DNA from 3 places in the Streptomyces sp. NPDC026377 genome. Region 2 is predicted to be linked to each of the others. Evidence: riboswitches for the same ligand, from Rfam matches in the RefSeq annotation. Region 2 holds a riboswitch; each other region holds the start of a gene.
The links. Region 2 has a riboswitch for cyclic di-AMP ahead of ACZ4MU_RS25340 (M23 family metallopeptidase). Riboswitches for the same ligand answer to the same signal wherever they lie in the genome.
Positions count from the first base shown of each region.

Region 1: linked by a shared signal. The riboswitch ahead of ACZ4MU_RS04080 (M23 family metallopeptidase) and the one ahead of ACZ4MU_RS25340 (M23 family metallopeptidase) in region 2 are both predicted to bind cyclic di-AMP.
Region 3: linked by a shared signal. The riboswitch ahead of ACZ4MU_RS00390 (transglycosylase family protein) and the one ahead of ACZ4MU_RS25340 (M23 family metallopeptidase) in region 2 are both predicted to bind cyclic di-AMP.

Region 1 covers NZ_JBVHPV010000001.1:914,381-924,502, forward strand. Annotated here, with positions in the region: gene ACZ4MU_RS04040 (DEAD/DEAH box helicase) at 1-236, shown strand, start outside; gene ACZ4MU_RS04045 (amino acid permease) at 367-1,974, shown strand; tRNA gene ACZ4MU_RS04050 (tRNA-Lys) at 2,115-2,187, shown strand; gene ACZ4MU_RS04055 (MmyB family transcriptional regulator) at 2,989-3,864, shown strand; gene ACZ4MU_RS04060 (PhlD) at 4,008-5,075, shown strand; tRNA gene ACZ4MU_RS04065 (tRNA-Met) at 5,141-5,214, shown strand; gene ACZ4MU_RS04070 (hypothetical protein) at 5,315-5,611, shown strand; gene ACZ4MU_RS04075 (PP2C family protein-serine/threonine phosphatase) at 5,730-6,878, shown strand; cyclic di-AMP (ydaO/yuaA leader) riboswitch at 7,034-7,215, shown strand; gene ACZ4MU_RS04080 (M23 family metallopeptidase) at 7,228-8,307, shown strand; gene ACZ4MU_RS04085 (aldo/keto reductase) at 8,369-9,313, shown strand; gene ACZ4MU_RS04090 (PrsW family glutamic-type intramembrane protease) at 9,353-10,122, opposite strand, start outside.
Region 2 covers NZ_JBVHPV010000013.1:149,307-159,428, reverse strand. Annotated here, with positions in the region: gene ACZ4MU_RS25355 (bifunctional acetate--CoA ligase family protein/GNAT family N-acetyltransferase) at 1-962, opposite strand, end outside; gene ACZ4MU_RS25350 (HPr family phosphocarrier protein) at 1,136-1,417, shown strand; gene ACZ4MU_RS25345 (GntR family transcriptional regulator) at 1,710-2,387, opposite strand; gene ACZ4MU_RS25340 (M23 family metallopeptidase) at 2,595-3,365, opposite strand; cyclic di-AMP (ydaO/yuaA leader) riboswitch at 3,378-3,537, opposite strand; gene ACZ4MU_RS25335 (M16 family metallopeptidase) at 3,752-5,119, opposite strand; gene ACZ4MU_RS25330 (M16 family metallopeptidase) at 5,137-6,489, opposite strand; gene ACZ4MU_RS25325 (DNA gyrase/topoisomerase IV subunit A) at 6,671-9,121, shown strand; gene ACZ4MU_RS25320 (CobW family GTP-binding protein) at 9,175-10,122, opposite strand, start outside.
Region 3 covers NZ_JBVHPV010000001.1:89,987-100,108, forward strand. Annotated here, with positions in the region: gene ACZ4MU_RS00375 (DUF501 domain-containing protein) at 1-179, opposite strand, end outside; gene ACZ4MU_RS00380 (FtsB family cell division protein) at 236-712, opposite strand; gene eno (phosphopyruvate hydratase) at 812-2,101, opposite strand; gene ACZ4MU_RS00390 (transglycosylase family protein) at 2,676-3,374, opposite strand; cyclic di-AMP (ydaO/yuaA leader) riboswitch at 3,377-3,574, opposite strand; gene ACZ4MU_RS00395 (transglycosylase family protein) at 3,834-4,832, opposite strand; gene ACZ4MU_RS00400 (cytochrome P450 family protein) at 4,965-6,200, opposite strand; gene ACZ4MU_RS00405 (nucleoside triphosphate pyrophosphohydrolase) at 6,368-7,339, opposite strand; gene ACZ4MU_RS00410 (SurA N-terminal domain-containing protein) at 7,384-8,043, opposite strand; gene ACZ4MU_RS00415 (GtrA family protein) at 8,112-8,546, opposite strand; gene ACZ4MU_RS00420 (glycosyltransferase family 2 protein) at 8,543-9,538, opposite strand; gene ACZ4MU_RS00425 (YfhO family protein) at 9,728-10,122, shown strand, end outside.

The DNA of each region.
Region 1 (10,122 bases), on a different contig from region 2:
GCTTCAACCGCGACCGCAACGAGCGTCCCACCGGCGGCGGCTTCCGCTCCGGTGGCGGCGACCGCCCGTTCAACCGCGACCGCAACGACCGTCCCTCGGGCGGCTTCCGCTCCGGCGGCACCGGTGACCGTCCCTACGGCCGCCGTGACGACCACCGCGGTGGCACCGGTACCGGCACGAACACCGGCTCCTTCGGCCGCCGCGACGACAAGCCGCGCTGGAAGCGCAACGGCTGATCCGTCGACTGAGTGAGTGAAGGGCCCGTACGGCACCCCAGGGGTGCGGTACGGGCCCTTCCGCATACCGGGGCTTCTTTGGGCCGGAGGTGGCGCATGCCGGCCCTCCCGCGAGGGAATCGCTGGGGGCATGACAAGCGACGCGGGTACGAATCCGGACGCCCACGGGGCGCCGGAGGATCTCGGTCCGGCGGGCGGCGGCGCGGTGCACACGACCGGCGCGGCGACGTCCGACGAAGAGCGGCTGGCACAGCTCGGCTACACCCAGGTGCTGGCCCGCCGGATGTCCGGCTTCGCCAACTACGCCGTCTCGTTCACCATCATCTCGGTACTCTCCGGCTGTCTGACGATGTACGCGTTCGGCATGAACACCGGCGGCCCGGCCGTGATCACCTGGGGCTGGGTCGGGGTGGGCCTGATGACGCTGCTGGTCGGCCTGGCGATGGCCGAGATCTGCTCGGCGTACCCGACCTCGGCGGGCCTGTACTTCTGGGCCCACCGCCTCGCGCCGGAGCGCGGCGCCGCGGCCTGGGCCTGGTTCACGGGCTGGTTCAACGTGCTGGGCCAGGTCGCGGTGACGGCCGGGATCGACTTCGGCGCGGCGTCGTTCCTGGGCGCGTATCTGAACCTCCAGTGGGACTTCGGGGTGACCCCGGGCCGTACGATCGCGCTCTTCGCGGCGATCCTGCTCCTGCACGGCCTGCTGAACACCTTCGGCGTACGGATCGTGGCGCTCCTCAACAGCGTGAGCGTGTGGTGGCACGTGCTGGGCGTGGCGGCGATCGCGGGCGCGCTGGCGTTCGCCCCGGACCACCACCGCTCCACCGCGTTCGTCTTCACCCACTACGTGAACAACACGGGCTGGGGCAGCGGCCTCTACGTCGGCTTGCTCGGCCTGCTGATGGCCCAGTACACCTTCACCGGCTACGACGCCTCCGCGCACATGACGGAGGAGACCCACGACGCGGCGACGGCGGGCCCACGCGGGATCGTGCGCGCGATCTGGACGTCGTGGATAGCGGGCTTCGTGCTCCTCCTCGGCTTCACCTACGCCATCCAGTCCTACGACGACGAGCTCGGCTCGGCGACCGGCGCGCCCCCGGCCCAGATCCTCCTGGACGCGTTGGGGGCGACGGCGGGCAAGCTCCTGCTGCTCGTCGTGATCGGGGCGCAGCTGTTCTGCGGGATGGCGTCGGTGACGGCCAACTCCCGCATGATCTACGCGTTCTCGCGCGACGGCGCGCTTCCGTTCTCCCGCGTCTGGCACTCGGTGAGCCCCCGCACCCGCACCCCGGTGGCGGCGGTGTGGCTGGCGACGGTGGGCGCGCTGGCGCTGGGCCTGCCGTATCTGATCAACGTGACGGCTTACGCGGCGGTGACATCGATCGCGGTGATCGGCCTGTACATCGCGTATGTGATCCCGACGCTGCTGAGGCTGATCAAGGGCGACGCGTTCACGCCGGGCCCCTGGCACCTGGGCCGCTGGTCCCGCCCGGTCGGTGTGGCGGCGGTGGCCTGGGTGGCGCTGATCACGGTCCTGTTCATGCTGCCGCAGCTGTCCCCGGTGACGTGGGAGAACTTCAACTACGCGCCGGTGGCGGTGCTGGTGGTGCTGGGCTTCGCGACGGCGTGGTGGGCGGCCTCGGCCCGCCACTGGTTCCTGCGCCCGCCGGCCCCGCTCCCCACTGCCGCACCCGCGCCGCTCCCCACCGAAGCGCCGGACTCCGGTCCCCGCTGATACGCCCGCCCACGCCGTCCGACGTGACCTGCGCGTATCGGCCACGAAGGCACCCGAACGGGCCGCAACGGGCCCGGCACCCGATACCCGATCGGCTGCCGGGCCGGGTCGGGCTATGCTGCGGGGGTGCGGTATGCCAGGGGCCATTAGCTCAATTGGCAGAGCAGCGGACTTTTAATCCGTTGGTTGTCGGTTCGAGTCCGACATGGCCTACCGGGCGCGGGACGGGGCTTCGTAGCCTCTGACCTGCGAACGAACGCCCCAGCCGGGGATCTTCGGCTGGGGCGTTCTGCTGTCTCGGGGGGATCGCGGCCGCCCAGCAAGGAGTTGAGGGGAGGGCGGGACCGGCTTCCCGCACGGACGGCGGAGCCCGTACGCACACGCCCGGCGCCGTGGGTCCGCCCAAGGGAGCGGCTCCACGGCGCCGGCCGTCTCAGCCCCGGCCCGCATGCCGGGGCTGGCCGGAGACGGGGGAATGCTGCTCTCCGGCGCGCCGCGGGCGGCCGGTGTCGAGGACGCGACGTCGTGGCGATTGTCGACACCGGCCGCTGTTCTGGGTGCGTCTACGCCGGTCGTCCCCGCGGCACAGGGACAGCCGCCGCGCCCCTGGTGGACGGCGTTCGATGAAGCACACCGAGCAACCGCTTTCACCTGGGTCGATACGCACGAAGCCCCTGGGGACTTCGTGCGCAACAGTGTGGAGGGGCACCCCGCCCCCTTTCCAGGGGGCCGAATTGCAGATAATGATCCAGCCATCAACATCCGGCCCCGGGGCGGGGAGGGAGGGGAGCGCCCGCCACACGCCAGAGCCCCCGCAAGCTGCGTCAGCAGCACCAAATCGCGTCAGCCGGCTGCGCCGGCCCCATCAGCCAGCGGCACCAAGCCGCATCACCCGCACCAAACCCGCATCAGGTCGCCGTCACGTCACAACATGTCGCAACACGTCGCCCCGGGCCCCCCACGCCCCCGCCCCGCCGTCCCGCCACGGCGACAGCCGTTCGTCCCCGTCTCCCCGTGAACGAAGGTCCCGCCTTGCCGCCGCTCGCCGCACGTGACCGTATGGCCCTCAAGACGCTCCTGCGGGAGCGGCGCGCCGCCATCCACCCGGAGTCCGCCGGGTTTCCGCCGCGCCAGGCGGGGCCGGGCCGACGGGTCGCCGGGCTCAGCCAGGAGCAGATGGACCTGCTGCTGGAGCGCACCCCGGGCACGTACAACCGGTTCGAGAACGGGCAACTCAACCCCACCGCCGAGTTCCTGACGAACGTGGCGCGCACCCTGCGCCTCAACGAGCAGGAGTGGACGTTCCTGTGGCGGCTCACCCGGCGCGAGTACCCGCCGTACACCCTGCACCGCGACTCCGGGATGTCGGTCCCGGGCGTCTGGCAGCGGGTCGTCGAGCAGATCGACGGGGTGATGGCCTACATCACCGACGCCGCCTGGAACCTGCTCGCCCACAACACCGCGTTCGCCGAGCTCTTCCCGGGCGGTGAGGTTCCGGCCAACACCATGCGCTGGATGACCCTCGACCCCCGGGCGCGCGAGGACGTCCTCACCGACTGGGCGGACCGCTGGGCGCCACTGGTGCTGCCGCAGCTGCGGCACGCCGTGGAGATGCGGCCCAACCACACGGAGCTGCGGCACCTGGAGGCCGATGTGCAGGCCGACCCGGTCGCCGGCCCGCTCTACCGGGAGGCGGGGGACACCCCGGTCCCGTACCCGGACGGCTCGGAGCGGCCCATCCGGCACAGCCGGTACGGGCCCGGCTGGGTCACCACCTGTGTGGCCGAGCCCGTCACCTCGCCCGGGGCCCGGGTGATGCTGCTCCTCTACAGCCCGGGCGCCTCTCTCGTGAGCCGCCATCCGGTGCTGAGCGCGCCGCTGACGAGCTGAGCGCGCGACCGGCGTGGCCGAGGGACGGGGGCCGCGCGGAATGACTCCTTCCGGCTGAGCTCCGTGCACCTTTCCAGGGACGAATTCCAGCCGTCTCAGTTAAGTTGAGCTCTCGCCCGCCGGCCCTTAGAGGGAGCCCACCCGTGCCCGCTCACATAGCCCTCCCCGCCGTCGCCCTGCCCGACCACGTCATCGCCACGGACGAGATCTGCGAGGACATCCGGCGGGCCAACCCCGACCGGCCCCGGCTGGAGGCGCACCTGCGGATCGCCCGGGCGACCACCGTGCGGACCCGCCGTTTCACCCGGCCGCTGCACGCCCCGACCGTGGCCGGAAATGCCACCGTCGAGGAGCGGAACAGAGCGGCATACGAGGACGCCCTGGAACTCGCCGTCCGCTCCGGACGACAGGCCCTGGCCCACGCCGGCCTCGCCCCCAGCGACATCGACTGCCTGATCACCAGCCACACCACCTCCTGGACCGTGCCGTCCCTCGACATCGGCCTCGTCCGCGCGCTCGGCCTGCGCCCGGACGTGCGCCGCGTCCCCATGGCCACCGTGGGCTGCGCGGGCGGCGCGCACGGCCTGGTCAGGGCGGACCAGGACATCGCCGCCCACCCCGGCTCCCACGTCCTGGTCGTCGTCGCGGAGTGCCTGTCGACGGCCACGTACAACCACACCGACACCAGCCGGGAGTCGATGATCTACAAGGTGCTCTTCGGGGACGGCTCGGGCGCGGTCGTCGTCTCGGGCGCCCCGGCCTGGAGCGGGCCCAGCTTCGTCATCGAGGACACCTTCGAGTACGTCCTGCCCGACAGCCTCGACCGCTACCGGGGCCGCCTCTCGGGGGCCGGGCTCCACTTCGACTCCACGACCGCCGCCACCGCCTCGCTGGGCGACAGCCTCCCGGCGGTGCGCAGCTGGCTCGGCGGCAGCGGCAAGGCCCTGGACTTCGCGGTCGTCCACCCCGGCGGACCCCGGGTGCTCCAGGACGCGGCCGCCGGGTTCGGCCTGGACGGCGACCGCGACAACGGCGCGCTGCGGCACGCCTGGGCGAGCCTGGCCGTCAACGGGAACCTGGGCGGCTCGGCCGTCCTCGACGTGCTGGCCCGCACCTTCGCCCAGGCCCCCGCCGACGGGCAGTCCGGCCTGATCATCGGCTTCGGTCCGGGCTTCGTGCTGGCCGCCTCGCGCGGCCACTGGTCGGCGTGAGCGCGGTGCGGTCCGTAAAGCGGTACGGAGCACCGTCCCGCATGCCGTACAGTTGTGTTTACCGACGCGGGGTGGAGCAGCTCGGTAGCTCGCTGGGCTCATAACCCAGAGGTCGCAGGTTCAAATCCTGTCCCCGCTACTGAAGTCCTTGGGCCCGGCACATGCGAATGTGCCGGGCCTTCGGCATTTCCCCGCCCCGCCGCGCGAGCGCGTGCGCGTACAGTAGTCTCGCGTTTGCTATGCGCGACCATGCGGGCGGACCGCCGCGGGCGGCGACGCGGCGCAGAGCGCCCGCGGTGCCGCTCTTCCTCGCCCTGTGCGCGCTGCTGATGTGTCTCTCCCTGCCGCTCTCGCTGCCCCTGTCGCCCGCCGCGCCCTGGATCTCCGCGCCCTCGCACGCCAAGGGCGGCGTCCCCACCGCCCACGGTGGCCCGGCGGCGGCCCGCCGCCACGCCCGGGGGACCTGTGTGCACGGCCGGGCCGGGCCCCGCCGGTGCCGGGCTCGGCTGATCGCGACCGGCGCCGACCGGCACTGAGGGGCCGCGGAGCGCACCCGGTTGGCGGAGGAGCGTTCGCGGCCGGCGGCCCGGCCCGGCACCCTGGGTGGGGCGCGAGGGAACGGCGGCGCCCCTGCGGACGGGCGGGAGACCACAGGTGCGGCAGCGAACGGACGGCGGCGGCCGGGAGGGCTCCCGGCGTCCGGCCCTCGTGCGCGCCCTGCCCGCGCTGCTGCTGGTCGCCGGGGTCGTCCTCGACGTGACGACCCCGCCCGACCTCACCGCGGCGGCCCTGTTCGCCGCCGCCCCGCTGATCGCCGCCCCCTTCTTCGGCCCGCGCGGCACCGCCGCCGCGGGCGCCTCGGCGGTCGGGGCGGTGCTGTTCACCGAGTACTTCCACGACATCCCCAGCACCGGGGAGGCGGTCAGCGAGCTGTTCACCGTCACCACCGTGGGCGTACTGGCCCTGCTCACCAACGGCATGCTGCGCCGCAGCGGCGAACGCCTGGCCTCGGCACGGGTCATCGCGGAGACCGCCCAGCGCGCCGTCCTGCCGACGCCCGCCGAGCGGATCGGCGGCCTCCAGGTGGCCGCGCGGTACGAGGCGGCGCAGGCGGACGCGTTCATCGGCGGGGACCTCTTCGCCGTCCAGGACACGCCGTACGGGGTGCGCCTGGTCGTCGGGGACGTACGCGGCAAGGGGCTTGAGGCGGTCGAGGCGGTGGCCGTGGTGATCGGGGCGTTCCGGGAGGCGGCCGAGCAGGAGGAGACGCTGGAGGCGGTGGCCGGGCGGCTGGAGCGCGCGCTGACCCGGGAGGGCACCCGGCGCGACGGCCTGGACGCCGTCGAGGGGTTCACCACGGCCGTGCTCGCCGAGATCCCGCGCGACGCCACGGCCGTACGCCTGGTGAACCGGGGCCATCCCGAACCGCTGCTGCTCCACGCCGACGGGGCACTGGACGCGCTCGCCCCCTTTGATCCCGCGCTGCCGCTGGGGATGGCGGAGCTGGGGGTGTGGCCGGACCGGGCGGACACGTACCCCTTCCCGCTCGGGGCGACGCTGCTGTTCTACACCGACGGCCTCTCCGAGGCGCGTTCGGCCCGGCCGCCCGGGGTCTTCTACGACCCGCACGAGCGGCTGCGCGGCCGGATCTTCCCGGGGCCGCAGGAGGTCCTGGACGCGCTCGTCGACGATGTGCGCAGACATACGGGCGGGGGCGCGAGCGACGACATGGCGCTGCTGGCGGTGGGGCGGCCCGGGGCGCGACAGCCGGAGCGGCGGCGGACGATGCCGGTGGTGCCGTGACGGGCCGTGGCCTAACGACGCCCGAGCGCATGCCTTATGACGGAACGTCAGTTACTGTCGCCGGCGATTAGGGGGAACGGCTTGGAATCCGGTCCGCCTGTCTATTAACGTTCGATAACGCAGCGCGGTCGTCCCAGCCGTCGTAGAGGCGGCACCGTGCGCACGCGCCGAATTCCGCAAGGGAACCGGGGAACCACCACCTTGGGGTGAATCGAGCACCTTCGCACCGCCGAAGAGTGCCCGTAGGAGACCTTCCTGCTCCGAACCCTCCCCCGAACTCTCAAGGAGCAGGGGGGGACCCCCACCGCCAACCCGGTAGGCGATAGGAAGGAAAGGAGCACGCCGCCCCGTGGCGTCCAACGAGCCTGCCCTCGGCACCCCGCCGCTTCCCCCCGTCACCCTGTACGGGACCGCGCCCAGCGACACCGAGGTGTGGGAGGAGTGGAACCCCACGGAGGAATCCGTGTCCTCGGTGCGCGGCCGCCACCGCGTGATCAAGCAGCGCGGCGGGCTCGCCCGCAGCTCCACCGTCCTCGGCGTCGGCGTCATCGCGGCCGTCGGCGCGGGAGGCATGGCCACCGCGCAGAGCAAGCCGCCGGTCTCCATATCCCTGCCCGACTCCGTCGCGGACAATCTCCCCGATGTGAAGTCCCTGCCGGGCGTGGGCGCGCTGATCACCGGTATCGCGGGCGACGACAGGCCCGGCGCCGCACCGCAGGCCCAGGCGGACCAGGCCGTCGCGAACGCCCCCCTCACCATGGCGGGCGTCTCCCCGGCCGCGGCCGAACAGGGCGCCACCGGTGCCGGCGAGGCCCTGCGCGCCCGTATCCTCCAGCAGGCCGAGCAGCAGCGCAGCAGCGCCGACGCCGAGGCCAGGGCGGCCGCCGAGAAGGCCGCGGCCCAGCAGGCGGCGGCCGAGGCGAAGGCCGCGCAGAGCGCCGCCCAGCAGAAGGCGGCGGCGGAGAAGAAGGCCGCCGAGGAGGCCGCCGCGAAGAAGGCCGAGCAGGAGCGGCTGGCCGAGCTCGCCAGGAGCTACTCGCTCCCGGTCGCCTCGTACACGATCACCTCCACCTTCGGCGAGGCCGGCTCGATGTGGTCCTCCGGCCACCACACCGGCCTCGACTTCGCCGCCCCCACCGGCACCCCGCTCAAGGCGGTCCACGGCGGCACGGTCAAGTCGGCCGGCTGGTCCGGTTCGTACGGCTACCGCACGGTCGTCGAGCTGGAGGACGGCTCGGAGGTCTGGTACTGCCACCAGTCCTCCATCGCGGTCAGCGCCGGGCAGAAGGTGACGACGGGCGAGACCATCGGCCGCGTCGGCGCCACCGGCAACGTGACGGGTCCGCATCTGCACCTGGAGGTGCACACCCCGGGCGGCTCGGGAGTCGACCCGATGGCGTGGCTGCGGTCGAAGGGCCTGAATCCGTAGGGCGCCCGCCCGGCGACGGGGGGCGCGGAATAGGCGTGCACCGTCAGCCCGTTCACCCCCCATGACCACTCTGCGCCCCCTGGGCTCCTCCGACCTGTCCGTCTTCCCGCTCGCCCTGGGTGGCAACGTCTTCGGCTGGACCGCCGACGAGGCCGCCTCGTTCGCGGTGCTCGACGCGTACACGGAGGCGGGCGGCAACTTCGTGGACACCGCCGACGTCTACTCGGCGTGGGTCCCGGGCAACGAGGGCGGTGAGTCCGAGCGGATCATCGGCAAGTGGCTGGCGGCGCGCGGCAACCGCGAGGACGTCGTCATCGCCACCAAGGGCGGCGCGCACGCCTCCTTCAAGGGCCTCGCGGCCCCCACCATCAAGGCCGCCGCCGAGGAGTCGCTGCGCCGCCTGGGCACCGACTACATCGACCTGTACTACACGCACTTCGACGACGAGTCCGTCCCCGTCGAGGAGATCGTCACCGCCCTCGACCAGCTGGTCAAGGACGGCACGGTGCGTGCGGTGGCCGCCTCCAACATCTCCCCGGAGCGGCTCCAGGACTCGCTGGACTTCTCCGACCGCGAGGGCCTGGCCAAGTACGTCGCCCTCCAGCCGCACTACAACCTGGTCTCGCGCGACACCTACGAGGGCGCCCTCCAGGACACCGCGGGCCGCTCGGGCCTGGCCGCCGTGCCGTACTACTCGCTCGCCTCCGGTTTCCTCACCGGCAAGTACCGCCCCGGCCAGGACGTCGAGAGCGCCCGGGCCGGGAGCGCCGCCCAGCACCTCGGTACCGAGCGGGGCGTGAAGGTGCTGGCCGCGCTCGACCGCGTCGCGCGGGCGCACGGCGTCGAGCCCGCGAGCGTGGCCCTCGCCTGGCTCGCCGCGCAGCCGACCGTGGTCGCCCCGATCGCCTCGGCCCGGACCGTCGAGCAGCTGCCCGCGCTCCTCGCGGTCGCGGACCTGGAGCTCACGGACGCGGAGCTGAGCGAGCTGAAGACCGCCTCGGCGTAGACCTCGTAGATCCCGTAGATCCCATAGGCCCCGTAGACCTCAGCGCCGGTAGGGGTTGTACGGGGAGGGGGCCTGGCCGTAGCCGTACGGGGGCCGGCTGCCGTACGGGGTCCGGGGGTAGCCGTACGGCGGCTGGTTCCCGTACGGACTCTGGTTCCCGTACGGGGCCTGGTGGCCGTACGGGTAGGGCTGCGACGGGATCCAGACGCGGCCCGCCGCGCCCGCCGCGTACAGCAGCGCGGGGCCGGCCACCTCCCGGCGCGCCCACAGGTGGTGCAGCAGCTCCTGCTCGCGGGCCGTGAAGTCCGGCCCGGCCTGGGAGTGGCGGGCCCGTCGGCGCAGGAACGCCAGGGCCGTCGCGAACGCCTCGTACTCCGCGACCGTCCGGGCCGCCCGCTTGCCCCCGAAGGTGCGGTGGGCGAAGTCGCGGGCCATCGAGCGGGCCCGCATCGAGGAGAGCGCGAGCGGTTCGGCCGGGCCCAGCCAGCCCGCCGCCGCGTACGCCGGCAGCTCCGCCGCGACCGTGCGCAGCTCCCGCTGGCGACTCCAGACCGCCAGCCAGGTGAGCAGACCGAAGACCGGCACCATGAACGCGGCGTACACCAGGTAGAAGCCGTACGTCCCGAACGAGGACGAGCCGTTCCACAGCGCGTGCATCCCCATCGCGGACAGCAGGCCGAGCACCGGCAGACAGATCCGGCGCCTGCGGCGGCCCGGGGCCGCGAGCGCCGCGGCCCCGAAGCCTATGCCGGTGCAGACCGTGAAGAGCGGGTGCGCGAACGGCGACATCACGATCCGGACGAAGAACG
Region 2 (10,122 bases):
CGTTCGCGCCCGGCCGCGCCGCTCTCGGCGTACCCGGCGGACAGCACGACCAGTCCCTGCACCCCGTGCTCGCCGCACTCCGCGACCGCCTCCGGCACCCGTTCGGCCGGGACGGCGACGACGGCGAGGTCGACCGGCTCCCCGAGCTCGCCGAGCGAGCGGACCGCCCGGACGCCGTCGATCTCGGAACCTCCTTCCGGGAGGGCCCGGTTGACCGCGTACACAGGCCCGGTGAACCCCGCCCCCAAGAGGTTGCGCAGCACCGTGCGGCCCACGCCGCCCGGCGCGCGGCCGGTGCCGATCACGGCCACCGAGCCGGGGGCGAGCAGACGCTGCACCGAGCGGGCCTCGGCGCGCTGCTCACGCGCGCGCTGCACCGCCAGCGACTCGGCGGTCGGTTCCAGATCCAGCGTGAGATGGACCGAGCCGTCCTCGAAGGACCGCTTCTGCTGGTAGCCCGCGTCCGTGAACACCTTGATCATCTTGTTGTTGGCGGGCAGCACCTCCGCCGCGAACCGTCTGATCCCCCGCTCGCGCGCGACCTCCGCGATGTGTTCGAGCAGCGCGGAGGCGACCCCGCGCCCCTGGTGGGCGTCCTGGACCAGGAACGCCACCTCCGCCTCGTCGGCCGGCGCCGAGGCGGGCCGCCCCTGGGCGTTGATCCGGTCGTAGCGGACGGTCGCGATGAACTCCCCGCCCACCGTCGCCGCGAGCCCCACCCGGTCCACGTAGTCGTGATGGGTGAAGCGGTGCACGTCCTTGGCGGAGAGCCGGGGGTAGGGCGCGAAGAAGCGGTAGTACTTGGACTCGTCCGACACCTGCTCGTAGAACGAGACGAGCCGCTCCGCGTCGTCGGTCGTGATGGGCCTGATCCGCGCGGTCCCCCCGTCGCGCAGCACGACGTCGGCCTCCCAGTGGGCCGGGTACGCGGGGTCCTGCGTCTTCTCCTGCGGAGCCTGCATACGGGCAGCCTACGGGTCGCGGGGCCGGTTGGGTCGGGTCAAGGTAGGGGGCAAGGTGGAGAGGGCGCCCGGGCCGAGGGGCCGCCGGATCCGGGACCGACGTCGGCACGAGCACCGCGCAGGACATGAGAGACTGGTCTAGACAACCGTGAGAGATCTCGAAGGGCATCACCATGGCTGAGCGCCGCGTCAATGTCGGCTGGGCCGAGGGCCTGCACGCCCGCCCCGCTTCCCTTTTCGTCCGCGCCGCCACGGCCTCCGGCGTCCCCGTGACGATCGCCAAGGCCGACGGCAACCCGGTCAACGCCGCCTCCATGCTCGCGGTGCTCGGCCTGGGCGCGCAGGGCGGCGAGGAGATCGTGCTGGCTTCCGAGGCGGAGGGCGCCGACGCGGCCCTGGACCGTCTGGCGAAGCTGGTCGAGGAAGGTCTCGAGGAGCTCCCCGAGACCGTCTGAGCCGGCCGACCGGTCCGGCTGCCCCGGCCCGGCGGGCGCGATCCCGCCGACTGCGGCCGGCCGGGAACCGGCGCCGCGCCGCCGTCCCGGCGCACCGCGTGTCACCGCACTTCGCGATCGGAGCCGCGGACCCGAATTCCGGGTCTGCGGCTCCTTTCCTTTTCCCATAGGTACTGCTCCGGCTTATGCGCCCGGTAACGCGGACCGGCCGACCCCGCCCGTGCATTCCGCGCCACTTTCGGGCAGCACGAATCCGCCCCGCCGAATCACCCCTTTGTATACGGCGAACCTGTTAAGCACGGGCGCTCGCGGTGTTTACGGCATGTTGCGGGATCCTCACGTCCGCCGGGCGCCGCAGCCGATAGGCGGAAAACGCGCGCTCGGCGTGGCGGGCGGCCAGCATCCTGGCCCGCTCGGCGTCGCCGCGGGCCAGCGCGTCCACCAGCGCCCCGTGCTCCGCCCAGTACTCGGCGGGCAGCGCGGGCTGCTCCGCCACGTACATCCACGCGATCTTGTGCCGCAGCTGGGTGAGCAGCGCGATGAGGCCGGGGCTGCCGGAGGCCTGGGCGAGCGTCTCGTGAAACCAGACGCCCAGGGAGCGCAGATCCTCGCCCTGGGCCCGCCGCACGCGGTCCTGGCCGAGCCTGACCAGGCCGCGCAGCACCTTGAGATGGGCCTCGGTGCGCCGGGCGGCGGCCCGCGACGCGGCCAGCGGCTCCAGCAGGGCGCACAGTTCGAGCAGGTCGGCGGCCTCCTGCTCGGTCGGCTCGGCGACACACGCCCCGGCGTGCCGGCGCGTGGTGACGAACCCCTCGGACTCCAGGGTGCGCAGCGCCTCGCGGACGGGCACGCGGGAGACGCCGTACCGCCGGGCTAGCACTTCCTCGGTGAGCCGGCTGCCGCGTGCGAAGAGCCCCGAGACGATGTCGTCGCGGATTGCCGTGCATACCGATTGCGCGGGAATGCGCATGACCGAACCTCCGCCTTAATCCCCGCGAAACGCGGTCGATCGACGCCTGTTCGGCGACTCTATTCCAGCGTCTGTTAATTCCCGGTGACGTGCCGTATGCCAGGCATATCTTTTGGCCATGGACGGGCGCGCGCGCCGGACGGCACGCCGAAGCCCCCGGCGCGATGCGCTCCGGGGGCTTGCGGTCGGGATGCGGGGACGGCCGGGTCAGACGTTGACGCCGTGCGAGCGCAGATACGCGATCGGGTCGATGTCCGAGCCGTACGCCGGGCCCGTGCGGGCCTCGAAGTGGAGGTGCGGGCCGGTGGTGTTGCCGGTGTTGCCGGAGAGGGCGATCTGCTGGCCCGGCTCGACGCGCTGGCCGACGTACACCCCGATGGACGAGAGGTGGCCGTACTGCGTGTACGTGCCGTCGTTCATCCGGATCACGATGTTGTTGCCGTAGGCGCCGCCCCAGCCCGCCTCGACGACGGTGCCCAGACCGACCGCGTGCACCGGGGTGCCCTCGCCCGCGTGGAAGTCGATGCCGGTGTGGCTGCCGGAGGACCAGATCGAGCCGCCGCTCTTGTAGCCGGTGGAGACGTAACCGCCGTCGATCGGGGCGACGAAGGAGTTGAGGCGCTTGCGCTCGGCCTCGCGGGCGGCGCGCTCCCTGGCCTCGCGCTCCTCCTTGGCCTTCGCCTCGGCCTTGCGCTTCGCCTCGGCGGCGGCGCGGGCCTTGTCGGCGGCGTGCTTCTGGGCGGCGGCCTGGGCGTCGATCCGGTCGGCGAGCGAGTCACCGATCACGATGGCCTGGGTGATGCCGGTGTCCTCGACCGAGGCGGCGGCGGACGCCGAGCTGTCGGCGGCCATGGCCGGGGAGGCGAGGGTGCCCACGACGCCGGCGGTGGCGAGGGTGGCGATGCCCGCTATGTTCGCGCTCTTGCGCGACACGGCGCTGGGCCGGCGGTGCTTCCCGGTGGCACGGGTGAACGCCATGGAGAGGCGGTTCCTTTCCTTCCATCTCGCCTACCGGGTTAGCTGACGGGTTCGGAGCTGGAAGGTCTCCTACGGGCCCCTCCGCGGGCGGAGGCTTCCGATTCACCCCAGGGACTGAGTGGGTCCCCGGCTCCCCTGGCTCGCGCCATTGGGGACTCGGCGATCGCTGTCCGGTGCCGCGGCTGCGACGGGTGGTGACGGACAGCCGGACTGACGCTAGACGGCTGATCTTTCAATCACCAAACAGACACGTCTTTTTGTTGCGCACGCCACATGACAGACAGGCAACCTCCCTAACAAAACGGGCATAAAGGCGGACCCCGGCGGCCACTCGGCCACCGGGGTCCCCATCCGGCCCGTCCGCCCGCCTTCGGCGGACGGCCCAATCAGCCCGCCACGACGGTGACTTCACCGATGCCGAGCGCCTTGACGGGCTCCGCGATCTGTGCCGCGTCCCCGACGAGGACCGTCACCAGACGGTCCACCGGGAAGGCGCTGACGACCGCCGCCGTGGCCTCCACGGTGCCGGTGTCGGCCAGGCGCGCGTACAACCGCGCCTGGAAGTCGTCCGGGAGGTGCTGCTCGACCTGGTCGGCCAGTGTCCCGGCGACGGCGGCGGCCGTCTCGTACTTCAGCGGGGCCACGCCCACCAGGTTCTGCACGGCCGTCTCGCGCTCGGCGTCCGTCAGCCCCTCGGCGGCGAGCTTGCGCAGCACCGTCCACAGGTCGTCCAGGGCCGGGCCGGTGTTGGGCGTGTCCACCGAGCCGCTGATGGCGAGCATGGCGGCGCCGGTGCCCTCGGGGCCGGAGCGCAGCACCTGGCCGTAGGAGCGCACTCCGTAGGTGTAGCCCTTCTCCTCGCGCAGGACGCGGTCCAGACGGGAGGTGAGGGTGCCGCCCAGGCAGTACGTCCCCAGCACCTGGGCGGGCCAGACGCGGTCGTGGCGGTCCGGGCCGATCCGGCCGATCAGGAGCTGGGTCTGGACGGCGCCGGGCCGGTCCACGATGACCACGCGGCCGGTGTCGTCGGCGGTGACCGGGGGCATCGGGCGTTCCTGGGCCGGGGTGCCCGTCCAGGCGCCCAGGGTGTCCGCCAGGACCGCGTCCAGGTCGGTGGCGCCCAGGTCGCCCACGACCACGGCGGTGGCCGCGGCGGGGCGGACGTACGCCTCGTAGAAGGCCCGTACCGCCGCCGCGTCGATCCGCGCCACGCTCTCCTCGGTCCCCTGGCGCGGGCGCGACATGCGCGCGCCGGCCGGGAAGAGCTCCTTGGAGAGCTGCTGGGCGGCGCGGCGCGCGGGGTTGGCCAGCTCGTGCGGGATCTCGTCGAGGCGGTTGCGCACCAGGCGGTCGACCTCGGCGTCGGCGAACGCGGGGGCCCGCAGCGCCTCGGCGAGCAGCCCGAGCGCCTTGGGGAGCCGGGAGACCGGCACCTCCAGGGAGACCCGGACGCCCGGGTGGTCCGCGTGCGCGTCCAGGGTGGCGCCGCAGCGCTCCAGGTCGGCGGCGAACTCCTCGGCGGAGCGCTTGTCGGTGCCCTCGGAGAACGCGCGCGCCATGATGGTGGCGACGCCGTCCAGACCGGCCGGCTCGGCGTCCAGCGGGGCGGCCAGGAAGATCTCGACGGCCACGACCTGCTGGCCGGGGCGGTCGCAGCGCAGCACGGTCAGCCCGTTGGGCAGGGTGGAGCGGTCGGGGGCGGGGAAGGCCCAGGGACGCGCGGTGCCGGCGGTCGGCTGGGGGTGGAACTGCATGGTCACGCCGGTCTCGCTCACTGCTCTGCTCCCTCTGCGTCGGCGTCGGCCGCCTCGTCTGCCTCTGCGGTGGTCGGCTCGTAGACCAGCACCGCCCTGTTGTCCGGGCGCAGGGTGGCCCGGGCCACGTCCCGCACCTCCTCGGCGGTGATGTCGAGGACCCGGTCGACGGCGGTCAGCGCGAGCTGGGGATCGCCGAACAGCACCGCGTACCGGCAGAGTTCGTCGGCGCGGCCCGCGACCGTGCCGAGCCGGTCCAGCCACTCGCGCTCCAGCTGGGCCTGGGCGCGCTCCATCTCCTCGGCCGTGGGGCCCTCTTCGGCGAACCGGGCGAGCTCCTCGTCGACGGCCGACTCGATGTCGGGGACGTCGACGCCGCCGGACGTCTTCACGTCCAGCCAGCCGAGCGAGGGGGCGCCGGCCAGGCGCAGCAGGCCGAATCCGGCCGCCACCGCGCTCTGGTCGCGGCGCACCAGGCGGTTGTGGAGGCGGGAGGACTCGCCGCCGCCGAGGACCGTGAGCGCCAGGTCCGCCGCGTCGCACTCACGGGTGCCGTCGTGCGGCAGCCGGTATGCGGCCATCAGGGCGCGCGCGGGCACGTCCTCGTGGACGACCTCGCGCAGCTGCTCGCCGATCACGCCGGGCAGCGTGCCGTCGCGCGGCGGCTGCTTGCCGTCGTGGGAGGGGATGGAGCCGAAGTACTTCTCGATCCAGGCGAGCGTCTGGGCGGGGTCGATGTCGCCGACCACCGAGAGGACCGCGTTGTTGGGCGCGTAGTACGTACGGAAGAAGGCGCGCGCGTCCTCCAGGGTCGCCGCGTCCAGGTCGGCCATGGAGCCGATCGGCGTGTGGTGGTACGGGTGGCCCTCCGGGTAGGCCAGCGCGGTGAGCTTCTCGAACGCCGTGCCGTAGGGCACGTTGTCGTACCGCTGGCGGCGCTCGTTCTTGACGACGTCGCGCTGGTTCTCCATGGACTCCTCGTCCAGGGCGGAGAGCAGCGAGCCCATGCGGTCGGCCTCCAGCCAGAGCGCGAGCTCCAGCTGGTGGGTGGGCATGGTCTCGAAGTAGTTGGTGCGCTCGAAGCTGGTGGTGCCGTTGAGCGAGCCGCCGGCACCCTGGACCAGTTCGAAATGGCCGTTGCCGTGGACCTGGTGCGAGCCCTGGAACATCAGGTGCTCGAAGAGGTGAGCCAGGCCGGTGCGGCCCTTGACCTCGTGGCGGGAGCCCACGTCGTACCAGAGGCAGACCGCGGCGACCGGGGTCAGGTGGTCCTCGGAGAGCACCACGCGCAGGCCGTTGGCCAGCCGGTGCTCGGTCGCTGTCAGGCCGCCGGAGCCGGCCTGGGCGGTGGCCGTGTGACCCATGGGCATGTACGTCCCTTCGATCGCGGTGAAGAAGTCCTGCCACTGTATGCAAGCGCACCGACACCTGGCGAAGTTCCCGGGTCGCGGTCGGCGTTGTCAGTGGGACGGTCCACAATGGTCGGCGTCAGCAGCAGACCTTGTTGGTGGTCGCTAAGAAGAACACGTTGGTGAAGGAGCCGCAGCCGCGATGGCCCGCCGCAGCACGAAGACCCCGCCGCCGGACGATTTCGAGGAGAAGATCCTCGACATCGACGTCGTGGACGAAATGCAGGGCTCCTTTCTCGAGTACGCCTACTCGGTGATCTACTCGCGGGCCCTGCCGGACGCCCGCGACGGCATGAAGCCGGTCCACCGCCGCATCGTCTACCAGATGAACGAGATGGGCCTGCGCCCCGAGCGCGGCTATGTGAAGTGCGCGCGCGTGGTCGGCGAGGTCATGGGCAAGCTCCACCCCCACGGCGACGCGTCGATCTACGACGCGCTGGTGCGGATGGCGCAGCCCTTCTCCATGCGCCTGCCGCTCGTCGACGGCCACGGCAACTTCGGCTCGCTCGGCAACGACGACCCGCCGGCCGCGATGCGGTACACCGAGTGCAAGATGGCCGACGCCACCCAGCTGATGACCGAGTCGATCGACGAGGACACCGTCGACTTCTCGCCGAACTACGACGGCCAGGAGCAGGAGCCGGTCGCCCTGCCCGCCGCCTTCCCGAACCTGCTGGTCAACGGCGCGACCGGGATCGCGGTCGGCATGGCGACCAATATGCCCCCGCACAACCTGGGCGAGGTCATCGCCGCCGCCCGCCATCTGATCCGCCACCCCAACGCGGACCTGGAAGCGCTGATGCGCTTCGTCCCCGGCCCCGATCTGCCGACCGGCGGGCGGATCGTGGGCCTGTCCGGCATCAAGGACGCGTACGAGTCGGGCCGCGGCACCTTCAAGATCCGCGCCAAGGTGGCCGTGGAGAACGTGACGGCGCGCCGCAAGGGCCTGGTCGTCACGGAACTGCCGTTCACGGTCGGCCCCGAGAAGGTGATCTCCAAGATCAAGGACCTGGTCGGCTCCAAGAAGCTCCAGGGCATCGCCGACGTCAAGGACCTCACCGACCGCTCGCACGGTCTGCGCCTGGTCATCGAGATCAAGAACGGCTTCGTCCCGGAGGCCGTCCTGGAGCAGCTCTACAAGCTGACGCCGATGGAGGAGTCCTTCGGCATCAACAACGTGGCGCTGGTGGACGGCCAGCCGCTCACCATGGGCCTCAAGGAGCTCCTGGAGGTCTACCTCGACCACCGCTTCGAGGTGGTGCGCCGGCGCAGCGAGTTCCGCCGCACCAAGCGCCGTGACCGGCTGCACCTCGTGGAGGGCCTGCTCGTCGCGCTCCTCGACATCGACGAGGTCATCCGTCTCATCCGGTCGAGTGACAACTCGGCGCAGGCCAAGCAGCGCCTGATCGAGCACTTCTCGCTCAGCGAGATCCAGACGCAGTACATCCTCGACACCCCGCTGCGCCGCCTCACCAAGTTCGACCGCATCGAGCTGGAGAGCGAGCGCGACCGGCTCACCGGCGAGATCGACGAGCTGACCGGCATCCTGGAGTCCGACAGCGAGCTGCGCAAGCTGGTCTCGTCCGAACTGGCCGCGGTGGCCAAGAAGTTCGGCACCGAGCGGCGTACGGTGCTGCTGGAGTCGGCGGGTGCGCCGGTCGCGGCCGTGCCCCTCGAGGTCGCGGACGACCCGTGCCGGGTGCTGCTCTCCTCGACGGGCCTGCTGGCGCGCACGGCGAACGCGGAACCGCTCACGGAGGCCGAGCGCCGCACCAAGCACGACGTGATCGTCTCCGCGGTCCCGGCGACCCAGCGCGGTGACATCGGCGCGGTCACCTCGGCCGGGCGGCTGCTGCGGCTCGCCGTGATCGACCTGCCGCAGCTGCCGGACACGGCCGCCGCGCCCAACCTCTCGGGCGGCGCCCCGGTCTCGGAGTTCCTCTCGCTGGAGGCGGACGAGACGCTGGTGTGCCTGACGACGCTGGACGAGTCCTCGCCGGGCCTGGCGATCGGCACCGAGCAGGGCGTGGTCAAGCGGGTGGTGCCCGACTATCCGGCCAACAAGGACGAGCTGGAGGTCATCTCCCTCAAGGACGGCGACCGGATCGTCGGCGCGGTCGAGCTGCGCACCGGCGAGGAAGACCTGGTCTTCATCACCGACGACGCGCAACTGCTGCGCTACCAGGCCTCCCAGGTGCGCCCGCAGGGCCGCCCGGCGGGCGGTATGGCGGGCATCAAGGTCGCCGACGGGGCCAAGGTGATCTCGTTCACCGCGGTCGACCCGGCGAAGGACGCGGTGGTGTTCACGGTGGCGGGCTCGCGCGGCACGCTGCTCGGGGACTCGGCGGCGACGGTCAAGCTGACGCCGTTCGACCAGTATCCGCGCAAGGGCCGGGCCACCGGCGGAGTGCGCTGCCAGCGGTTCCTGAAGGGCGAGGACATGCTGGTCCTGGCCTGGGCGGGCGCGGCCCCGGCGAAGGCGGCGCAGGCCAACGGCACCCCGGTGGAGCTTCCTGAGCCCGACCCGCGCCGCGACGGCTCGGGCACACCGCTGGGCCACACGGTGTCGGTGCTGGCGGGTCCCCCGCTGTAGCGGGCGCGGACGGGCGGGGCGCGGCGAAGGGGCCGGCGGACCGAGGGCGGGGCCTACTCCTCGCCCGGGACCCCGCCGGCCCCTTCGGCGATGTCCGCCTCGTGGGCGCCCTCCGCGTCGAAGGCCGCGTCCTCCTCCTCGGGGGCCGCCGCGTCCGCCACCTCGGCCTCCTGCGCCCCGTCCCCCTGGACGTAGCGCAGGACGCCCCACATGGCGGCCTCGTCCGGGACGTCCCGAGGCCGCTCCGCCACGGCCGCGTCCAGGCAGGTGCGCAGGGCCCCGGTGTCGATGCGTGAGCCGATGAGGACGAGCTGGGTCAGCCGCTCCTCGCCGGGCGGCCAGGGCTCGGGGTAGAAGCGCAGGAACCGGCCCACGGCGTGAACGCCGTACCGGTTGACTGGGTCGGCCTGGCCGAAGTCGACGAACCCCTTGATGCGGTAGAGGCCCTCGGGGCGGCTGTCGAGGAAGGCCATCAGTCGGCGCGGGTCCATGGGGACGGCCGAGGTGAAGGCGACGGACTCGTACGCCGTGTGCAGATGGGCCGCGTGGGCGCACCCGGGGCCGCACGCCTGCCCGTGCTCTTCCCCGGGCGCCTCCTCCTCGTCCAGCAGATCCTCGAAGGCGAGCTGGCCGACCCGTTCGGTGCTGGGCCTGCGGTCGAAGAACAGCTCGGGGTCGACCCGCCCGTACACGGACTCGACCACCGGCGCGCCCCCGTCGAGGGACGCCCGCAGCCGGTCCAGCTCCGCCCTCGGTGCCCGGTCGGTCTTGTTGAGCACCACCAGGTCCGCGACCGCGAGATGGCGGTCGATCTCGGGATGGCGGGCCCGGGTCGCGACGTACTCGGCCGCGTCGACGACCTCGACCAGGCCGCCGTAGACGACCCGTGGGTTCTCGCTGGCCAGCACCATCCGCACCAGTTCCTGCGGCTCCGCCAGCCCGCTCGCCTCGATGACGAGCACGTCGAGCCGGGCGGCGGGCCGGGTCAGCTTCTCCAGGTA
Region 3 (10,122 bases), on a different contig from region 2:
GGGAAGGGCGTGCCGTCGGGCAGCCGGGGGGCCGTCTCGACCACGTCGGGGTTGCCGCACGGGCAGCGGTGCGCGATCGCGCGCAGTCCGCGCGGCGGGCGGCCCAGCTGCTCCTGGAAGGCGGCGATGTCCGCCTCGGTCGGCTCGGTGCGGGGAGTGCGGGGCGGGGGCGTTTCCATCGCGGTATCTGTCTCAGTCTCTGTCTGTCTGGATCGGTCGCCGGCGGTTCACGTCGTCAGTCGCCGGGGCGGTCGGCCTTGTCCACGCCGTCCCAGAGGTTCTGGTGCCAGGGGCGGCCGGTGGCGGCCTTGCCGTCGCGGCGGCCCTTGCCGGCCGACGGGTCGGTCACGGTGTAGCCGGTCTCGCCCGGGAACTGCATGTGCAGGTGCTCACGGGCCAGCCGCTTGATGTACGCGTCGTCCTGGAGCCGCGCCTTCTCGTCGCGCAGCCGCTCGACCTGCGCGGCCGCGTCGTGCTCCTTGCGGCGCTCCTCGGCGATGTCGCCGCGCTGCGACACGTACTGGCGCATCGGGTACGCGAGGGCCACCACCAGCGAGCACATCACCAGGGCGAGCAGCGCGGCCCGCCCGGTGAGCCGGGAGCGGCGTGCCTGGCGCTTGCTCTGCGACCGGTAGACACGGGCCGCGGTCTGCTCGCCGAGCACCTTGAGCCGGGCCGCGGTGGAGAACCGGTCCCGGTTGCCCTTGGCCATGTCGCCCCGCTCCCCTCACGTACGTACAACGTCCCCGGACACGGTACGGGACCGCGGCCGGGGACGTACGTACGACAGGGCGGTGGGCCCTGGCCGTGCCTACTGGTTCGCGGGGCGGAAGCGCGGGAAGGCGCTGCGGCCCGCGTACACCGCGGCGTCGTCGAGGATCTCCTCGATGCGCAGCAGCTGGTTGTACTTGGCGACGCGCTCGGAGCGGGCCGGGGCGCCGGTCTTGATCTGGCCGCAGTTGGTGGCGACGGCGAGGTCGGCGATGGTGACGTCCTCGGTCTCGCCGGAGCGGTGCGACATCATGCACTTGAAGCCGCTGCGCTGGGCCAGCTCGACGGCGTCGAGGGTCTCGGTCAGCGAGCCGATCTGGTTGACCTTCACCAGCAGGGCGTTGGCCGACTTCTCCTCGATGCCGCGGGCGAGGCGCTCGGGGTTGGTCACGAACAGGTCGTCACCGACGAGCTGGACCTGGTCGCCGAGCCGGGCGGTGATGGTGCTCCAGCCGGCCCAGTCGTCCTCGAAGAGCGGGTCCTCGATGGAGACCAGCGGGTACGCGGCGACGAGCTCCGCGTAGTAGTCGGTCATCTCGGCGGCCGTGCGGGACTGGCCCTCGAACTCGTACTTGCCGTCCTTGTAGAACTCGGACGCGGCGACGTCGAGGGCGAGCGCGACGTCCTTGCCCGGGGTGTAACCGGCCTCCTTGATGGCCTCCAGGATCAGGTCCAGGGCGGCGCGGTTGGAGTCCAGGTTCGGGGCGAAGCCGCCCTCGTCGCCGAGGCCGGTGGACAGGCCCTTGCGCTTCAGGACGGCCTTGAGGGTGTGGTAGACCTCGGTGCCCCAGCGCAGCGCCTCGGAGAAGGACTCCGCGCCGATCGGGGCGATCATGAACTCCTGGATGTCGACGTTGGAGTCGGCGTGCGACCCACCGTTGAGGATGTTCATCATCGGAACGGGCAGCAGGTGCGCGTTCGGGCCGCCCAGGTAGCGGAAGAGCGGCAGGTCGCTGGCCTCGGAGGCGGCGTGGGCGACGGCGAGCGAGACGCCGAGGATGGCGTTGGCGCCGAGCGAGCCCTTGTTGTCCGTGGCGTCCAGGTCGAACATCGCCTGGTCGATCAGGCGCTGCTCGGTGGCGTCGTAGCCGACGAGCTCCGGGCCGATCTGCTCGATCACGGCGAGGACGGCCTTCTCGACGCCCTTGCCCTGGTAGCGGCTGGGGTCGCCGTCACGCAGTTCGATGGCCTCGAAGGCGCCCGTGGAGGCGCCGGAGGGGACGGCGGCACGGCCGGTGCTGCCGTCGTCGAGGCCGACCTCGACCTCGACCGTGGGGTTGCCTCGGGAGTCCAGGATTTCCCGGGCTACGACGACGTCGATGGACGGCACGAGCATCTCCTTCTGGGATGTGACGCGGAAAACGCCGGGCCGCGTGGTCCGGCACCCCTGAGCCTAACCGGCTCCGGGGCATCCACCAGCCGACCGACCGGCCCGTGGGACGAAACGGGGGGCAAAATGTTCCCGAACAAAACAAACCCCCGCGCCCTGCGGGTCCCCTGCGGGATGCGGTGCGGGTCCCCTGCGGGATGCGGTGCGTATTCGTCTGCGGCCCGGTGGGGGCTGGTCGCGCAGTTCCCCGCGCCCCTTCGGGTGCCTAGGTGCGCCTTTGTCCGCGGACCGGCTGGGGCTTGGCGCGCAGTTCCCCGCGCCCCTGGTGGTGCGGGCACCTACAGGGGCGCGGGGAACTGCGCGGGCAACACACCACCGGGCCGCAGGCGAACCCCCGGCCGAGAAGGGGCGCGGGGAACTGCGCGATCAGCCAGCGACGGCCCGCGGACGAAATCCCGGCTCGGAAGGGGCGCGGGCAACCCGCCACCGGCCCCCGGCCCAAGAAGGGGGGTGGGGGCCGTGTGCTCGGCCACAGACGGACCGCAGGCCCCGCACCCCCGGGCCGGGAGGAGGCTCAGCTCAGGTGGAGCTGCTGGTTCACGTAGATCAGGTTGGCGTCCTTGACGACGTCCTTGTTCAGCTCGAACAGCTTCTCCCAGCCGCCCTTGACCCCGTGCGCCGAGGCGATGGACCCCAGGGTGTCCCCGGCCTTCACCTGGTACTCGCCGTCGCCGGTCTTGACCGGGGCCGGACGGGACTCGCCGCGCGAGGCGGGGGCCGACTCGCGCTTCGGGGCGGGCGCGGCCTTGGGCGCGGCCTTCTTCGGCGCGGCCTTCTTCGGCGCGGCCTTCTTCGGCGTGGCCGGGGAGCCGGACGTGTCGACGTTCGCGGCCGAGCCGCCGGCGGTCAGGTTGCCCGCGCCGGCGCAGGACCAGGCACCCGGGCCCTGCATGGCGAGCAGCCGCTCGGCCGTGGCGATCTGCTGGCCCTTGCTGGCCAGGTCGGCGCGGGAGGCGTACTGCGTGCCGCCCGCCGCGGCCCAGGAGGACTGCGAGAACTGCAGACCGCCGTAGTAGCCGTTGCCGGTGTTGATGGACCAGTTGCCGCCGGACTCGCACTGGGCGACGGCGTCCCAGGTGGAGACGGAGGCGGCGGAGGCGGAGCCGGCGGCCATCAGCGGGGCGGCGACAGCGGCACCGGTGACACCGGCCAGCGTGACGACTCGGACGGCCTTGGACGGGCGGCGGTGCTTGCCCTTGCCGGAAAGCAGCATGGAGTTCTCCTCACCGACGCCTGCGAGGTGAGCTGTCGGGTTCGGGCGAGTGAGTGGCCCGGCCGCGCCCAGTGGCGCGTCTTCACCCCAAGCCGTTCCCTGGCCGCTTCGTACGTCTCGCCGTATGGCGTACGTCCCTCAACGGCCGGGCCCGGCGCTTACCTTGGGTCCCCCGCTCCTGCCTACGGCGCACAGAGCGTCGACTGTTCCCCGCGACCGGCGGCAGGATTCGGCGTTCCCGGTCGAAGGGGCCCGTGGTGACGAGCGCTTCGACCGTAAACACACCAACCCCTGATGTTCAAAGGGGCACATCAGGGAGAAATCGCCCCTCCCGACCCTCCCGCAACCCCCGTTTCCGCAGGTCGGGGGCGTAAGGCGCGTACCGGACGGACGGGACAGGGCAGTTGACGGAAAGAGACCCATGTCTCACTTGCGCAGAAGTGGACATAGGCCCCTGAACTACCCCTTGACCGGGGCCGGGTTGTCCGTCTTCGCCGGGTTCAGATCAAGGTTCTGGCCAGGCAGGATGAGGTTCGGGTCGGCGCCGATCGTCTTCTTGTTCGCCTTGTAGAGCGCGGACCAGCCGCCCTCGACCTTGTGCGAGCGCGAGATGTCCCACAGATTGTCGCCGGGGCGGACGGTGTAGTCGCCCTCGGCGGCGAGCACATCGCCCGACTCGCGTGACTCGGCGTCACCTCGCGAGGCGTGACGCCCCGATTCATGAGCGTTGTCCGTATTGCCCGGCTCGGTGGTCGCGGGGGTACCGGTCTCGGCCGGGTCCGGGGTGCCGCGGTGCTTGCCGCCGGTGGCGGACCCCGTGGCGGGGCCGGTGGCCGTGCCGGCGGGCTCGGTCGCGCCGTCCGTGCCGGTGGAGCCCGGCTTGCCGCTCGCGCCCGTGGACGGCGCCGAGGGCGTCGTGGAGGACTTGGGGGCGGTCGAGGACGACGGGGACGGCGTGGTGGACGCCGGCGGCTTCTTGGCGGGCGCGGACGGCGTGGCCGTGGTGTCCGGGGTCGCGGCCCCCTCCTCGGAGGGGACGTACGGCGAGGGCGTGGCGCCCGGGTCCACGGACGGGGCGCCGCCGCCCGTGGTGAGCCCGGAGATCCCCGAGCAGCTGGTGAAGGCCTTCGGGCCCTTCGCCGCGAGCACCTTCTCGGCGACCGCTATCTGCTGCGCCCGGCTGGCCAGGTCGGCGCGCTCGGCGTACGCCGTGCCGCCGTATTCCTGCCAGGTCTCCTGGGAGAACTGGAGCCCGCCGTACAGTCCGTTGCCGAAGTCGGCGCTCCAGGCGCCGCCGCTCTCGCACTCCGCCACGCTGTCCCAGGTGGACGCGGTGGCGGCGCTGGCGCCGCTCGCCGCGAAGAGCGGAAGGGCGAGGGCCGAGCCGGTCACCCCCGCCGCGACGACGAGTGCGGGAGCCTGGCGGGGGCGGCGGTGCCGTCCGTTCCCGGAGCGCATGCTGTGGCCTTCCGTGTGACTACGTCTATGACTGCTGAGCCGGGCGGGAAGCCTGGTTTGGCGAGTCGAGGGGTGAACGTAGCCGTACTCGAACGCTTGTCACAAGTCGATGCACCCGCGATAACGCGAACATCACAGTTTTGACGGACCGTCAGTTCCGCTGGGTGTGAACGCGACCGGAAGCGTGCGCAGTCCACGCATGATCAGGCCGCCCCGCCAGCGCAAATCGGCAGGATCTGCCGCTAGGCGCAGGTCAGGCAGGCGCCTCAACAAGGTGGCCAGCGCGGTCCTCGCCTCCAGTCTGGCCAGGGGTGCGCCCAGGCAGTAGTGGATGCCGTGGCCGTAGCCGAGGTGCTGGTTGTCGCGGCGGCCGAGGTCGAGCGTGTCGGGGTCGTCGAAGCGCTCGGGGTCGCGGTCGGCGGCGGCCAGCACGACCAGCACCGGGTCGCCCGCAGCGATGTCCTGGCCCCCGATCGTCAGCGGGCGGGTGGCGAAGCGCCAGGTGGCCATCTCCACGGGCCCGTCGTAGCGCAGCAGTTCCTCGATGCCGGTGTCCAGCAGGTCCGACTCCCCGGCCGCGAGCGAGGCCTGCAGCCGCTCGCGCTGCCCGGGGTCGCGCAGCAGCGCGTACATGCCGTTGCCGATGAGGTTCACGGTGGTCTCGAACCCGGCGAACAGGAGGATGAAGGCCATCGCCGCGGCCTCGTTCTCGGTGAGGTGCTCACCGTGGTCGCTGGCGCGGATGAGGCCGGAGATGAGGTCCTCGCCCGGGTTCTCCCGCTTGCGGTGGATGAGTTCGAGGAGGTAGCCGCGCATCTTCTTCACCGAGCGGGCCACGCCGCCGCGCGGGCCCTTGCCGTGCCGGATCATCATCCCGGCCCAGTCCCGGAAGTCGTCCTGGTCCTCGCGCGGGACGCCCAGCAGGTCGCAGATGGCGTAGATGGGCAGCGGGAAGGCGAACTCGTGGATGAGGTCGGCCTCCCCGCCCGCCGCGAAACGGTCGATGAGGGCGTCCGTCAACTCCTGCACCCGGGGCGCGAATTCGGCGACCGTACGCGGGGTGAACGCCTTCGACACCAGCCGCCGCAGCCGGGTGTGGTCGGGCGGGTCGATGTTGAGCAGATGCGTCATGAGCTCGGCCTTGCGCTCGCCCGGGATGCCCGTTCTGCCCCGGGCGTGCGCGGGCTCGTCGTGGTGCGCCGGGTTCTTGGAGAGCCGCTGGTCGGCGAGGGCCTGGCGGGCGTCCCCGTACCGCGTCACCAGCCACGCCTCGACCCCGCTGGGCAAGGTGGTGCGGCGCACGGGCGCGTGCTCCCGCAGCCAGGCGTAGGCAGGGTAGGGATCGGTGGCGAACTCCCAGGTGAACATCTCCGGGGCGGGGGGTGCCCCTGGCGGCGCCTGGTCCGGCGGGGTGGAGTGGCGGCCGGGGGCCCGGGTCGGCGGGGTCGGGGGCTGGGTGGCCGGGGTCGGGGCTCGGCCCGGGTCCTGGCCCGGAGTCGGGTCCTGGTTCCGGGGGTTCGTAGGGCTCACCGGTGTCAGGCCGTTTCCGTCGTGCGGATCGCGTCGCGGTACGCGCGTGCCGCCGCCCGCAGGGCCGCCTCCGGGTCCGTGCCGTCGGCCTCCGCCGCCACCGCCAGGGCGAGCAGCCGGTAGCCGATGCCCTCGCCGGAGGGCAGGGGCACCTCCAGGCCCGCCGTGCGGACCCGGGACGCCAGCTTGGCGGCGAGGGCGAGGCCGGGCTGGCCGAGGGGGATGCCATCGGTCACCGAGTCGCGGCGCTTCTCCTCGGCCTTCTGGCGCAGCCAGTGCTCCTTGACCTCCTCGGGCGTCTCGGCGTGCGCGTCACCGAAGATGTGCGGATGGCGGTGGATCAGCTTCTCCACGATCGTCCCGGCCACGTCGTCGATGGAGAACGGGTCCGCCCCGTCCTCCGCGCCCCCCTCCTCCGCGATCCGCGCGTGGAAGACGACCTGGAGCAGCACGTCCCCCAGCTCCTCGCGCAGCTCGTCGCGGTCGCCCTCCTCCACCGCCTCGACCAGCTCGTACGCCTCTTCCAGGGCGTACTTCGCCAGCCCCTTGTGGGTCTGCTGGGACGACCACGGGCACTCGCGGCGGATGCGGTCCATGACCTGGACGAGGTCGAGCAGCCGGGCGCCGGGCAGGTCGTACGAGCCGGGCAGCAGCTCCAGGTCGGGCATCGCGACCCGGCCGGAGCCCGCGAGCCGGGCCAGCCCGTCGGTGAGCCGGCGGTCGCCCTCGCCGGAGGGCAGGACGACGACCGTACGGCCCCCGGCGCACGCCGCGAGGAGCTCCTGGGCATCCGGCTCCGCGATCTCGGCCTCGACGCCCGCCTCGCGCAGATACGGCAGCTGCGGGTGGCCGGGGTCGGCGCAGAGCACCCGGTCGGCGGCGCGCAGCGTCTGCCACGCGGGCCAGGACAGCAGCCCGGGGGCCACCCGGTGGCTGGCGGTGAGCAGGACGACGCGGCCGGGTTCTTCGAGAGTCACCTCTCGAACCTACCCCGGCCGCCCGCCGCACCCGCCCCGGCCCGTCAGCCGGTGACGGGGGCCTCCTGCTCCGGGGCGTTCCGGGTCACCTGGGCGATCCACGGCGTCTTGGTGTCGGCGAGCTGGATCGCCTTGTCGTCCCAGGTCCCGTACCGCGGGTTCACGTCGATCTTCAGCTTCTTCGACGCCTCGTTGAGCGTCCTGGTGACGGAGGCCTGGCCGGTCGGCGTGGCGAGGTCGGCGCCGGTCGCGGCCGCCAGCCTGGTGAGCTGCACCTGCTCGCGCACCGCGTCGTCGATCTGGCCGGGGGCGACCCCGCGCTGCTGGAGGAGCATGGCGGCGAGCGCCTGCTCCCCGCCCGCCTGCCGGGCCATCGCCGCCCGCGCCTGCTGGAGCTCCTTGCGGCTGACGCTCACCCCGGCGTCGGCGGCGGCCCGGTCCAGCACCTTGTCGAAGATCAGGCCGTGCAGCTTGGCGCGGCTGAGCTGGCCGGTGTTCCGGATGAGCTGGGCGGACTGCGGCGAGGCCTGCTGCGCCGTACGGACGTCCTTGACCTGGGCCTGGAGGGCGGAGACCGGGATGCGGTCGCCCCCCACGACGGCGGCGGCGCCCGGATGGGCCTCGCTGCCGCAGGCGGTCAGGAGTGGCCCCGCGCCGAGGAGCGCGACACAGAGGGCGAGTGCGGTGCGACGGCGGCGGTGCAAAGGAGCCTCCCGGCGGATCGTGCGACAGTGCAGCGACCAGATGACCTATGACCTTGCGGTGATCGATGTTAGGCAGTCTCAGTGGTGTGGGCCACTGATTCGCTCAACGATTCGGCCGTCCCGCGGGTCTCGGGCCGCAGCATGATCGTCCGGGAGAGGACGAAGGTGACCGGGATGGCCGCCGCCGCGGCGATCAGCGGGGCCCAGGTGCTGCTGAGGCCGAGCAGGTCCACCAGTACGTACATCCCGGTCGTGGTGATCACGAAGTTGGCCGCGTTGGTGAGCGGGAAGAGCAGGAACTTCCGCCAGGTGGGCCGGGTGCGGTAGGTGAAGTACGAGGTGAGGAAGAAGGAGCCGACCATGGCCAGCAGGAAGGCCGTGACATGGGCGGCCACGTACGGCAGCCGCGGCAGGAAGAGCAGGTACAGGCCGTAGTACGTCCCGGTGTTCACCGCCCCCACCAGGGCGAACCGGACGATCTGGGCGGCGGTTCCCCGGGTCATCGGCGGGCGAACTCCCGGTCGGGGTGCTGACGCGGCAGCCGCCCGTCGGCCGGCGGAGCCGACGGCTCCGCCGCCCCCACATTGGTGTCCTGCACCAGGAAGTGCGGACGGCGCTTGACCTCGTAGTAGATACGGCCGACGTATTCACCGACCACGCCCAGCATCACCATCTGCACACCGGCGAGCGCGGTCACGACGACGAGCAGGGTGACATATCCGGGGGTGTCCACGCCGTTCACCATCGCGACACCGACGATCCACGCGGAATACGCCGTGGCGATCCCGAGCAGCAGCATTCCGAGATAGACGGCCGCCCGCAGCGGCTTGTTGTTGAACGAGATCATCCCGTCCAGGCCGTAGTTCAGCAGCTTTCCGAACGTCCAGGCGGAACGCCCCTGCTCCCGCACCGCGTTCTCGTAACTGAACGTGGTGGTACGGAATCCGACCCAGGCGAAGAGCCCCTTGGAGAAGCGGTTGTACTCGGTGAGTTCGAGCACCGCGTCGACCGTCCTGCGCGAGAGCATGCGGAAGTCTCCCACGCCGTCGACCAGTTCCACATCGACCAGGCGGTTGATCAGCCGGTAGTACAGGCGAGCGGTGAGGGTGCGGGTGACGCGGTCGCCCTTGCGGGTGCGCCGGGCGATCACCTGGTCGTGGCCCTGGGCCTGCAGGTCGAGCATGCGGCCGATCAGCTCCGGCGGGTGCTGGAGGTCGGCATCCATGATCACCACGGCGTCCCCGGCGGCGTGCCGCAGCCCGGCGAGCATCGCCGCCTCCTTGCCGAAGTTCCGACTGAAGGAGACATAACGGGCGCGCGGGTCGCGGGCGGCCGTCTCCTGGAGCAGCGCGAGCGTACGGTCCTTGCTGCCGTCGTCGACGTAAAGGAGCTCGAATTCCGCGTCGAGGCGGGAGATTTCCCTGGTCACCTGGTCATGGAAGCGGCCGATGATCTCCTCTTCGTTGAAGCAGGGCACGACAATCGAGATGAGCACGGTTCTCCCCCGTCGATACGGAGCGCGGAGTACGGCTGTGGCAGTCAACGAAGAACAACCGGGAAAGACGTCCGGGGCGGATTCACCGAATGACGGCCGGGCGTCGATTGCGTGAACTGAGCTCCCGGCCCGCTGATTTACCCGCACCGGTCCGGCATATTCGACGGCAGCGAACAGCAGAGGATCCCCATGCCGACTCTCGAAGCCGTCCAGCTTCCCCCCGCCGCCCCGCCCGCGCCCGCCGGAGCGCGCCGCCCGCGCGCACGGGCGTCCGCCCTCGCGGCCCTGGTCACCGTGGTCGCGGTGTGCGCCGCCGACGCGGTCGCCCGGTCCTTCCCCTTCGGGCGGCACACCCGCGGCGTCAACGACCTGGGCAACCAGTTCGTCCCGTTCCATGCCCATCTGTGGGACCTGCTGCACGGCCGCGCCCACGGCGGCGCGCTGGTCAACTGGCAGTCCGGGTACGGCACCTCGTTCCTGCCCGACATCGGTACGTATCTGGGCAGCCCGTTCGCGCTGCTGGTGGGGGTGTTCCCGCGCGACCGGATCGACCTCGCGGTGTATGTGATCACGGTCCTGAAGAC